Regions from separate parts of the Streptomyces sp. NPDC060035 genome, predicted to be linked through region 1. Evidence: riboswitches for the same ligand, from Rfam matches in the RefSeq annotation. Region 1 holds a riboswitch; the other holds the start of a gene.

Region 1 (5,368 bases):
GGCCCGGTCAGACCTGCGCCGCACCCCGGTCCGGGACGCAGCGGCCGTCCTCGGTGCGGTAGGTCCACCGGGCGCCCGCGCCCACCAGCTCCCGGACCGCGCCCAGGAACCGCTCGATGTGCTCGTCCGGCGTACCGGCCCCGAAGCTCACCCGGATGGCGTTGAGGGACCTCTCGCCCGGCTCCGCCTCCGGGGCACCGCACTCGCCCGGGTCCTGCGGCTCGCTGCCCAGCAGGGTCCGTACGAGCGGGTGGGCGCAGAACAGGCCGTCGCGGACCCCGATGCCGTACTCGGCGGACAGCGCCGCGGCGAAGTGCGAGCTGTTCCAGCCCTCGACCACGAAGGAGATGACGCCGACCCTCGGGGCGTCGTCCCCGAACAGGGAGAGCACCCTGACCTCGGGGACCTCGGCCAAGCCCTCGCGGACCCGGGTGACCAGCTGCTGCTCACGCGTGACCAGCTGGTCGAACCCGGCCTCGGTCAGGGCCCTGCAGGCGGCGGCGATGGAGTAGACGCCGATCACGTTGGGCGATCCTGCCTCGTGCCGGGCCGCCGTGGTGTGCCACTCCACGTCCACACCGCCGTCGGTGCGCCGGGCGACCTTCCTGGAGGCGCCGCCGCCCGCGAGATACGGCTCCGCGTCCCGCAGCCAGTCGGCCCGGCCGGCGAGGACGCCCGAGCCGAACGGCGCGTACAGCTTGTGCCCGGAGAAGGCCACCCAGTCGACGTCCAGCTCCGTGATGTCCACGGGGTGGTGGGGCGCCAGCTGTGCGGCGTCGAGGACGATCCGGGCACCGTGCGCATGGGCGGCGGCGGCCAGTTCCTTCACCGGCCACAGCTCACCGGTGACGTTCGACGCGCCCGTCACACAGACCAGTGCGGGCCCGTGGGGGTCGCGGTCGGCCAGCGCCCGCTCCAGCGTCACGACTGCCTCGGCCGGGGTTCGGGGGGCGTCGAGGTAGGTCACCCGGGCGTCGCGCCAGGGCAGCAGCGAGGCGTGGTGCTCGGTCTCGAACACGAACACCTGGCAGTCCTTGGGGAGCGCGGCGGCCAGCAGGTTGAGGGAGTCCGTCGTCGAGCGGGTGAAGACCACCTGGTCCTCGGCGCGGCAGCCGAGGAATTCCGCGACGGTGACGCGGCTGCTCTCGAAAAGGTCGGTGGAGAGCTGCGAGAGATAGCCGGCACCGCGGTGCACGCTGCCGTAGTACGGGGCGTAGGCGGCCACGTCGTCCCACACCCGCTGCAGCGCCGGGGCGCTCGCCGCGTAGTCGAGGGCGGCATAGGCGACTTCACCGCCGGTAACCAGCGGAACGGTGACGTCCGCACCCAGAACCGGCAGCGGGGCACAAATGGACTGGTCGACGACAGCGGTGGAGACAGACATGGCGAACTCCCGTAACAGGCAGGCGAAAACCCGGCGCCGGCAGATACGCGGCAGCGCAGGGAAAGAGAAAAGGGTGTGCGGAAGAGGGCGTTGAGCCCTATCGCATTCGCTTGCTCACAAGAGGCTCCCTGGGGACCAGGACCCCGGGGGATGGCATTCACAGATGCCTAGGGGCCCGCGCTTGCCACAGACCTCGCTGCCTGCGGCCTGGTCTTCACCCGGGGCACCCCGCCACGGACGGAGGGTTGCCGGACAGCGAGCCGGGGCCTATTCGCTGTCACTCATGACCTGCGCAGCATCTTGCCATACCTGCCCGCATGCGCAAGGGCGCAGTCCGCGATCCGGACTGCGCCCCGACTCACGTCCTGCCCTCAGGCGTTGCTGGCGGCCACCCAGCGCTCCAGCGCCCGCTTGGCGGATCCCGAGTCGATCGCTTCCGCGGCCCTCGCGATCCCGGCCGCGATCTGCTCGCTCAGCGTGCCCTCGCCCGGGTCCAGCGCGACCAGTGCGGCAGCGGAGTTGAGGAGTACCGCCTCGCGTACGGGACCTGTCTCCCCGTCAAGCATCCGGCGGGCGACGTCCGCGTTGAACGAGGCGTCGGCACCGCGCAGCGCCGAGACCGGCACCAGCTCCAGGCCGACGTCCCGCGGGTCGAACGCCTCTTCGCGCACGGCTCCGTCCCGGACGATCCAGACCCGGGAGGTCGCCGTGGTGGTCAGCTCGTCGAGGCCGTCGTCGCCCCGGAAGACGAGCGCCGAATTGCCCCGGTCGGCGAGCACGCCCGCGACGATCGGCGCCATCTTGAGGTCGGCGACGCCGATGGCCTGGGAGCGCACCTGGGCCGGGTTGGTGAGCGGGCCGAGGATGTTGAAGGTGGTCGGCGTGCCGAGCTCCTTGCGGGCCCTCGCCGCGTACCGCAGGGCGGGGTGGAACTTCACTGCGAAGCAGAAGGTGATGCCCGCTTCCTCGGCGACCTCGACGACGCGCCGGGGCGTCAGTTCAAGATTGACGCCGAGCTTCTCGAGCACGTCGGATGCCCCGCTCGCCGAGGAGGAGGCGCGGTTGCCGTGCTTGACGACCTTGGCGCCGGTCCCGGCGACGACGATCGCCGACATGGTGGAGATGTTGACCGTCTTGGCCAGGTCGCCACCGGTGCCCACGATGTCGACCGTGCGGCCCGGCACCTGGATGGTGTGGGCGTGCTCGTACATCGCGCGTACGAGTCCGGTGACCTCGTCGACGGTCTCGCCCTTGGCCCGCAGGGCGATCGCGAAGCCGGCGATCTGTACGTCGGTGGCCTCGCCGCTCATGATGCGGTCCATGGCCCACGCGGTGTCCTCGGCCGTCAGGCTCTCGCCGCGCAGGAGGGGCATCAGCACGCCGGGCCAGGAACGGGCCGCCACGCTGTCGCCGCCGTCCGGGGTCACAACGTTCATGGTCCGCTCCTGGGGTCCACAGCCGATAAGGGGATCGCCCCACCCTATCCAGCCCCGGGGACAGCGAAGAGCCCCGTCCATCGAATGGACGGGGCTCCTGCTGTGGCGATCAGCTCAGGTGATCAGTGGTGGCCGTGGCCGCTGGTGATCTCCTTGTACTCCTCGGCAGAGGGCTTGGCGATCTGGCTCTGCTCGCCGTAGTAGCTCTTGCTGAGCTTGGCCCGCAGCTTCTGCAGCGCCGAAGGCTTGCGCTCGACACCGTTCTCGTCGACCGTCGGGCCGATCTCGGCCGGCTTGTACTGCTCGTGCGCGGTGAGCGTGTGCAGCTGCCCCTGGCTGAGCGGCTCGTGGATCTCGACGAACTCACCGTGCGGCAGGCGCTTGATGGTGCCGGACTCACGTCCGTGCAGCACCTTCTCCTTGTCGCGGCGCTGGAGGCCGAGGCAGATCCGCTTCGTCACGATGAACGCGATGACCGGGCCCACGAAGATGAAGATCCGGACGAACCACGAGATGGCGTTCAGCGACAGGTGGAAGTGCGTGGCCCACAGGTCGTTTCCACCACCCACGAAGACGATGAAGTACTCCGTGATCCAGGCGACACCGAAGGCCGTACGGGTCGGGGCGTTGCGCGGGCGGTCCAGGATGTGGTGCTCGCGCTTGTCCCCGGTGACCCAGGACTCGATGAAGGGGTAGACCGCGATCACGCCGAGCACCAGGCCGAAGGCCATCAGCGGGATGAACACGCCCAGGACGAGCGTGTGACCCCACAGGTTGATCTCCCAGCCCGGCATCACTCGGATCAGACCCTCGGCGAAGCCCATGTACCAGTCGGGCTGGGCGCCGGTGGACACCTGGTCCGGGCGGTACGGACCGAGCGCCCAGATCGGGTTGATCGAGGCGATGCCCGCGATGACGGTGATGACACCGAAGACCAGGAAGAAGAACCCTCCGGCCTTCGCCATGTACACCGGCAGCAGCGGCATGCCGACGACGTTCTTGTTGGTCCGGCCGGGACCCGCGAACTGCGTGTGCTTGTGGTAGAAGACCAGGATCAGGTGGGCCACGACCAGGCCGAGCATGATGCCCGGCAGCAGCAGAATGTGGATCGAGTAGAACCGCGCGACGAAGTCGCCGCCGGGGAACTCTCCGCCGAACAGGAACATCGAGATGTACGTACCGACGATCGGCGTCGCCAGGATGGCGCCCTGCGTGAAGCGGACACCCGTACCGGAGAGCAGGTCGTCCGGGAGCGAGTAGCCCGTGAACCCGGTGAACATGCCCAGCACGAACAGCAGGAAGCCGAACATCCAGTTGATCTCACGGGGCTTGCGGAACGCACCCGTGAAGAAGACGCGCATCATGTGCACGAACATGCCGGCCAGGAAGATCAGCGCGGCCCAGTGGTGGATCTGCCGTACGAGCAGACCGCCACGGACGTCGAAGCTGATGTCCAGCGTCGAGGCATAGGCCTCGGACATCCGGATGCCCTGCATCGGCTCGTACGAGCCGTGATACACGACCTCGTTCATGCTCGGGTGGAAGAACAGCGTCAGATACACACCCGTGAGGATGATGATGATGAAGCTGTAGAGGCAGATCTCACCGAGCATGAAGGACCAGTGGTCCGGGAAGATCTTGCGCATGTTGGCCTTGGCCAGGCCGTAAATGCCCAGCCGGCCGTCCGCCCAGTCTGCTACCCGCTCACCGGCGGGCGCCTTGCGCTTTGAATCCGTCGCAGTACTCATCCGCGCTCCCAGAAGGCAGGACCGACGGGCTCTTCGAAGTCGCCGAGCGCCTCGAGGTTGCCCTCGCTGTTCACACCGATCCGCAGCTGCGGAAGGGCGTGACCGGCCGGACCGAAGATGACGCGGGCGCCGTCGGAGAGGTCGAAGGTGGACTGGTGGCACGGGCAGAGCACGTGGTGCGTCTGCTGCTCGTACAGGCTGATCGGGCAGCCGACGTGGGTACAGATCTTGGAGAAGGCCACGATTCCCTCGTGGGCCCACTCACGCTCACGCTTGTCCTTGATGTTCTCCGGCTCGATGCGGATGATCATCAGGGCAGCCTTGGCGATCTGCGTCTGGAAGTCGTGCGCGTCCTCCTCCAGGCCCTCGGGCATGGCGAAGGTCAGCGAACCGACGACGACGTCCTCGGGACGAAGCGGCTCCATCGTGTTCATGTTGATGAGCTGCTTGCCCTTGGCCCACAGGGTCGAGCGGAGCTTCTTCTCCGGCAGCGGACCGAGGTCGCGCAGCAACATCACGCCGGAGAGCGGCACCAGGGCCAGCGCACCGAACATGGTGTTCCGGATCAGCTTGCGCCGCCCGATCGCCGACTCCTCGGCACCTTCCGCGAAGTCGGCGAGAACCTTCGCCTTGACCTCGGGCTCGGCCTGGATGGCGTGCCGGTCGTCGGCGACCTCCACGTCGGACATCAGGGTGCGCGCCCAGTGGACGGCGCCTGCGCCGATGCAGAAGAGCGCCACACCCAGGGTCAGACCCAGGGAGAAGTTGAGCGAGCTCACATGCCCGAACGGCCAGATGTA
Region 2 (5,368 bases), on a different contig from region 1:
CGGCCGGGATGATCGAGATGCCGGCGCCCTCCGGGGTGGCCGTCTGCAGGCCGCCCTCGAAGCGCACGTCGTCGTCGTTGACGTACACGTTCACGAAGCGGCGCAGCTTGCCCTGGTCGTCCAGGACGCGGGCGGCGATGCCCGGGTGGTTCTTCTCAAGGGACTCGATGACCTCGGAGAGGATCGTGCCCTCGGCCGGGACCTCGGCCTGACCGCCCGTGTAGGTGCGGAGGATGGTGGGGATACGGACCTTGACGCTCATGGGGTGCCTTCCTTCGGTCTCGGGTGGTCAGCTGGCCGCGAGGCCCGCGTCGCGGAACGCGTCCAGGCTGGGCCGGATCGTGGCCGACAGGCCGGTCGTCGGGGCGACGGCGTCCAGCGTCTTCAGGCCGTCACCGGTGTTCAGGATGACCGTGGTCAGCGACGGGTCGAGCAGACCGGCGTCGATCAGCTTCTTCGTCACGCCGACCGTGACACCGCCCGCGGTCTCGGCGAAGATGCCCTCGGTGCGGGCCAGCAGCTTGATCGCGTCGACGACCTGCTCGTCGTTGACGTCCTCGACGGCACCGCCGGTGCGCCGGGCGATGTCCAGGACGTACGGGCCGTCGGCCGGGTTGCCGATCGCCAGGGACTTGGCGATCGTGTTCGGCTTCTGCGGCCGCACGACGTCGTGTCCGGCCTTGAAGGCGGTGGAGACCGGGGAGCAGCCCTCCGCCTGGGCACCGAAGATCTTGTAGGGCCTGTCCTCGACCAGGCCGAGCTTGATCAGCTCCTGCAGACCCTTGTCGATCTTCGTGAGCTGCGATCCGGACGCGATCGGGATGACGATCTGGTCGGGCAGCTGCCAGCCGAGCTGCTCGCAGATCTCGTACGCCAGCGTCTTGGAGCCCTCGCCGTAGTACGGCCGGAGGTTGACGTTGACGAAGCCCCAGCCCTCGCCGAGCGGGTCGCCGATGAGCTCCGAGCAGAAGCGGTTGACGTCGTCGTAATTGCCCTCGATGCCGACCAGTTCGCCGCCGTACACCGCGGCCATGACGATCTTGCCCTGCTCCAGGTCGTGCGGGATGAACACGCACGAGCGGAAGCCGGCGCGGGCCGCCGCTGCGCCCACCGCACCGGCGAGGTTGCCGGTGGAGGAGCAGGAGAGTGTGGTGAAACCGAAGGCGCGGGCGGCCTCGACGGCGATGGCGACGACACGGTCCTTGAAGGAGTGCGTCGGGTTGCCGGAGTCGTCCTTGACGTACAGGCCGCCGGTGACGCCCAGCTCACGGGCGAGGTTGTCGGCCTTGACCAGCTTCGTGAAGCCGGGGTTGATGTTGGGCTTGTCCGCGACATCGGCGGGGACCGGCAGCAGCGGCGCATAGCGCCAGATGTTGTCGGGACCGTCGGCAATGCGCTTCTTCAGCTCTTCGGGGGAGCCGCTCGGCAGGTCGTACGCCACTTCGAGCGGCCCGAAACAGGACGCACAGGCGAAAATGGGACCGAGCTCGAAACGCTCGCCGCATTCGCGGCAGGAAAGCGCTGCGGCGGAACCCAGGTCCACGGCAGAAGATTCGGTGTTCGCTGCAACTGTCTGAACAGACACGATGGCGGAGGCCCTTTCTCCTCATCTTCCTTGCGACGTATTTCGCCACAAGACGGAATTGGCACCTTCCCCACCGTGACCTCGCGGTCGGCAGGAGGGTTGCCGGGACTTCAACGGGCCGTTCCCTCAGTCCCTCTGGATGAGCGCTATGGCACCGGACCATCGATCCGGGCATTTATTCGCGGACCGACCCCGACATGCGAGGGCCATCCGCGTTGTTCAAGACTGTAACCGAAGCCCCGGACGATTGAGATAGTCGTCCGAACCGCGAGATGGATCACATACAGGGAGTATCGACCGTGCTGGAAGAGGTGGAACGCTGGCTGACCAGGCGTTCCTGGTCGGCTGCCGACCGCCCGCTGGAACGCCTCACGGCCGCGCGAGCGAGGGATCCGCACCGCGCCGGAGTGAGCGTCGTCCTGCCCGCCCTGAACGAGGAGGCGACGGTCGGCGAGATCGTCGAGGAGATCCGGCGCGAGCTGATGGAGAAGGTCCAGCTCGTCGACGAACTGGTGGTGATCGACTCCGGTTCCACCGACGCCACCGCCGCGGTGGCGCGTCGGGCGGGTGCCAGGGTGGTGCACCGGGACGCGATACTCCCCCGGATACCGGCCGTACCCGGCAAGGGCGAGGTGCTGTGGCGGTCACTGCTGGTGACCAGCGGTGAGATCGTCTGTTTCATCGACGCCGACCTCAAGGACTTCTCGGCGGACTTCGTCTCCGGGATCGTCGGCCCGCTGCTGACCGACCCCGAGGTGCAGTTCGTCAAGGCCATGTACGACCGCCCGCTCGGAGAAGCCGCAGGCCAGGGCGGCCGGGTCACCGAACTGGTGGCGCGCCCTCTGCTCAATCTGCACTGGCCGCAGCTGGCCGGCTTCGTCCAGCCGCTGGGCGGCGAGTACGCCGTACGCCGCTCCCTGCTCGAACGGCTCCCCTTCCCCGTCGGTTACGGAGTGGAGCTGGGCCTGCTCGTCGACGCACTGCACACGGTGGGCCTGGACGCGCTGGCGCAGGTGGACGTCGGCGTACGCAAGCACCGCCACCAGGACGGCCAGGCACTCGGCCGGATGGCGGCGGCGATCTACCGCACGGCCCAGCTGAGGCTCTCCCGGGGGCATCTGGTGCGGCCCGTTCTCACCCAGTTCGAACGGGGCGAGAACGGCTTCGTACCGCACACCCACGCGGTGGACACCGAGGAGCGGCCGCCGATGCGCGAGATCGCGGAGTACGCGTCCCGCCACGCGGCGTGACGTTTCGCGGTGGGCTTCGCGTTTGGCGGCTCACCGAACGGGCTAGGTTCGGGTACATGGTCTCCGAGCACACTGCCAAGGTCCTCGTCGCGTCCAATCGCGGCCCCGCGTCCTACGCGCTGCGCGAGGACGGCACGCTCGATGCGAAGCGGGGCGGGGGCGGCCTCGTCTCCGGCCTGAGCGCCGTCGAGGACAAGCTGTGGGTGTGCGCGGCCCTGGGTGACGGCGACCGCGAGGCGGTCCGGCGGGGTGTGGCAGAGCCCGGCGTCCGCATGCTCGACATCGACGCCGGGGTCCACGACGACGCGTACAACGGCATCGCGAACTCGGTGCTCTGGTTCGTGCACCACATGATCTACCAGACGCCGCTGGAGCCGGTCTTCGACGCCGGATTCCGGCGGCAGTGGGCGTCCTTCGAGGCGTACAACCGTGCCTTCGCCGAGGCCCTCGCCGAGGAGGCGGGCGTGGGTGCGGCGGTCCTGGTTCAGGACTACCACCTGTCGCTGGTGCCCGGCATGCTCCGCGAGCTCCGCCCCGACCTGCGGATCGGCCACTTCTCGCACACTCCGTGGGCCCCCGTCGACTACTTCCGGTTGCTGCCCGACGACATCGGCGAGCAGCTGCTGCGCGGCATCCTGGGCGCCGACCGGGCCGCGTTCCTGACCCGCCGCTGGGCGGACGCGTTCATCGGCTGCTGCACGGAGATCCTGGGCGGCACCGGCCACACCCGGATCGGGGTGCACGGGCTGGGCGCCGACGCGGACTTCCTGCGCCGCCGCTCCCACGAGGCCGACGTGGACGAGCGGATGGAGACACTGCGGGAGCAGGTGGGCCCCGGCAGGCGGACGATCGTGCGGGTGGACCGCACCGAGCTCTCCAAGAACATCGTCCGCGGGCTGCACGCCTACCGGGCGCTGCTGGAGGAACACCCCGAATGGCGTGAACGCGTGGTGCACGTGGCGTTCGCCTACCCCTCGCGGCAGGACCTCACCGTGTACCGCGACTACACCGCCGAGGTGCAGCGGGTCGCCGACAGCATCAACGCGGAGTACGCCACGGAGGGCTGGACCCCGGTCATCCTCCACGTCGACGACGACTTCGCCCGCTCGCTCGCGGCGTACCGGCTGGCGGACGTGGCCCTGGTCAACCCGATCCGCGACGGCATGAACCTGGTCGCCAAGGAAGTCCCGGTCGTCTCCGACACCGGCTGCGCGCTGGTGCTGTCGCGGGAGGCGGGGGCGTACGAGGAGCTCGGCGAGGACGCGATCGTCGTCAACCCGTACGACGTGTCGGCCACGGCGGCGGCGCTGCACGAGGCGCTGACGATGGAGGACGGCGAGCGGGGCGCGCGCACGAAGCGGCTGGCTGCTGCGGCGACCGCGCTGCCGCCGCAGCAGTGGTTCCTGGACCAGCTGGACGCGCTGCGCGGTTAGGGCTTTCGGAGCTGCCGGGCCAGGGCTGCCAGCAGGCCCACCACGGCTGCCGGGCCCGGCAGCAACAGGTCGGCACGCTCGGCGAGTTCGGGAACCTCGGTGCCGCTGCAGACCAGGAGGCCCGGGGTGCCGTCCGGACCCTCGGCGCGGAGCTTCTCCACTGCGGCGTACGCGGCGAGGTCGCCCAGATCGTCCCCGGCGTACAGCACGGACTCGGCCTCCGTCTTCCGTAGGTACTCCGCGAGTGCCACACCTTTGTCCATGCCCGGCGGGCGCAACTCCAGGACGAGGCGGCCCGGTTCGACGATCAGCCCGTGACGGGCGGCGAGATGCCCGAGAGGTTCGCGCAGGGATTCGAACGACGCCTGCGGGTCGTCGGCCCGCCTGGTGTGTACGGCGAGGGCCTGCCCCTTCTCCTCGATCCAGGTGCCGTGCCAGGCACCCACCTCGTGCAGGACGCCCGGGAGTTCGGCGCGGACGGCGGCGACGCCGGGGTGCGGTGTGGGGGCGTGCACGGTGCCGGTGACGGCGTCCCAGCGTTCGGCGCCGTAGTGCCCGAGGACGACGAGGTGATCGAGGCCGGGCACCCCGGCGAAGCCGCCGTACCGGACCGCGACGCCCGCGGGGCGGCCGGTGATCACGGCGACGGAGGCGACCTGCGGTGCGAGCGCGGCGAGCGCGGGTACGGCGCCGGGATGGGCGCGGGACTGCTCCGGGTCGGGGACGATGTCGGCGAGGGTGCCGTCGAAATCGAGCGCGATCACGGCGCGGTCGGGGCGGGCGAGGAGTGCGGCGAGGCCTTCACGGCCGGCCTGGGTGGACGGGGTCGGCAGGGGGTGGTCCGGGTTGCTGCCCATGCTTCGAGCGTATCGGTGACGGGGCGATCGTGGTGCGCCACGATCGAGCCGGGCCGGCGATCGAGGACATCCGTGCGGCGGAGCTGCCGGCGCCGGGTCAGCGCCGCCCGCGTCTCGCGTCCCGCACCCTGCGCAGCCGGTTCACCGTCACCGGGTCCGCCGCCAGCGCCCGGCGGTCGTCGATCAGGGCGTTGAGGAGCTGGTAGTAGCGCACCGGCGAGATGCCGAGCTGCTCCCGGATCG

Evidence for each region. Region 1 has a riboswitch for S-adenosylmethionine ahead of ACFWBQ_RS37900 (aminotransferase class V-fold PLP-dependent enzyme). Riboswitches for the same ligand answer to the same signal wherever they lie in the genome.
Region 2: another riboswitch for S-adenosylmethionine. It lies ahead of thrC (threonine synthase); the one in region 1 lies ahead of ACFWBQ_RS37900 (aminotransferase class V-fold PLP-dependent enzyme).

The regions. Positions count from the first base shown of each region.
Region 1 covers NZ_JBHWVO010000059.1:43-5,410, forward strand. The annotation lists gene ACFWBQ_RS37900 (aminotransferase class V-fold PLP-dependent enzyme) at 8-1,384, opposite strand; SAM riboswitch class IV at 1,557-1,673, opposite strand; gene trpD (anthranilate phosphoribosyltransferase) at 1,756-2,820, opposite strand; gene ACFWBQ_RS37910 (cytochrome bc complex cytochrome b subunit) at 2,943-4,568, opposite strand; gene ACFWBQ_RS37915 (Rieske 2Fe-2S domain-containing protein) at 4,565-5,368, opposite strand, start outside.
Region 2 covers NZ_JBHWVO010000010.1:158,342-163,709, reverse strand. The annotation lists gene ACFWBQ_RS18320 (MoaD/ThiS family protein) at 1-262, opposite strand, end outside; gene thrC (threonine synthase) at 290-1,585, opposite strand; SAM riboswitch class I at 1,604-1,731, opposite strand; gene ACFWBQ_RS18310 (glucosyl-3-phosphoglycerate synthase) at 1,885-2,835, shown strand; gene ACFWBQ_RS18305 (trehalose-6-phosphate synthase) at 2,892-4,268, shown strand; gene otsB (trehalose-phosphatase) at 4,265-5,125, opposite strand; gene ACFWBQ_RS18295 (DUF3263 domain-containing protein) at 5,223-5,368, opposite strand, start outside.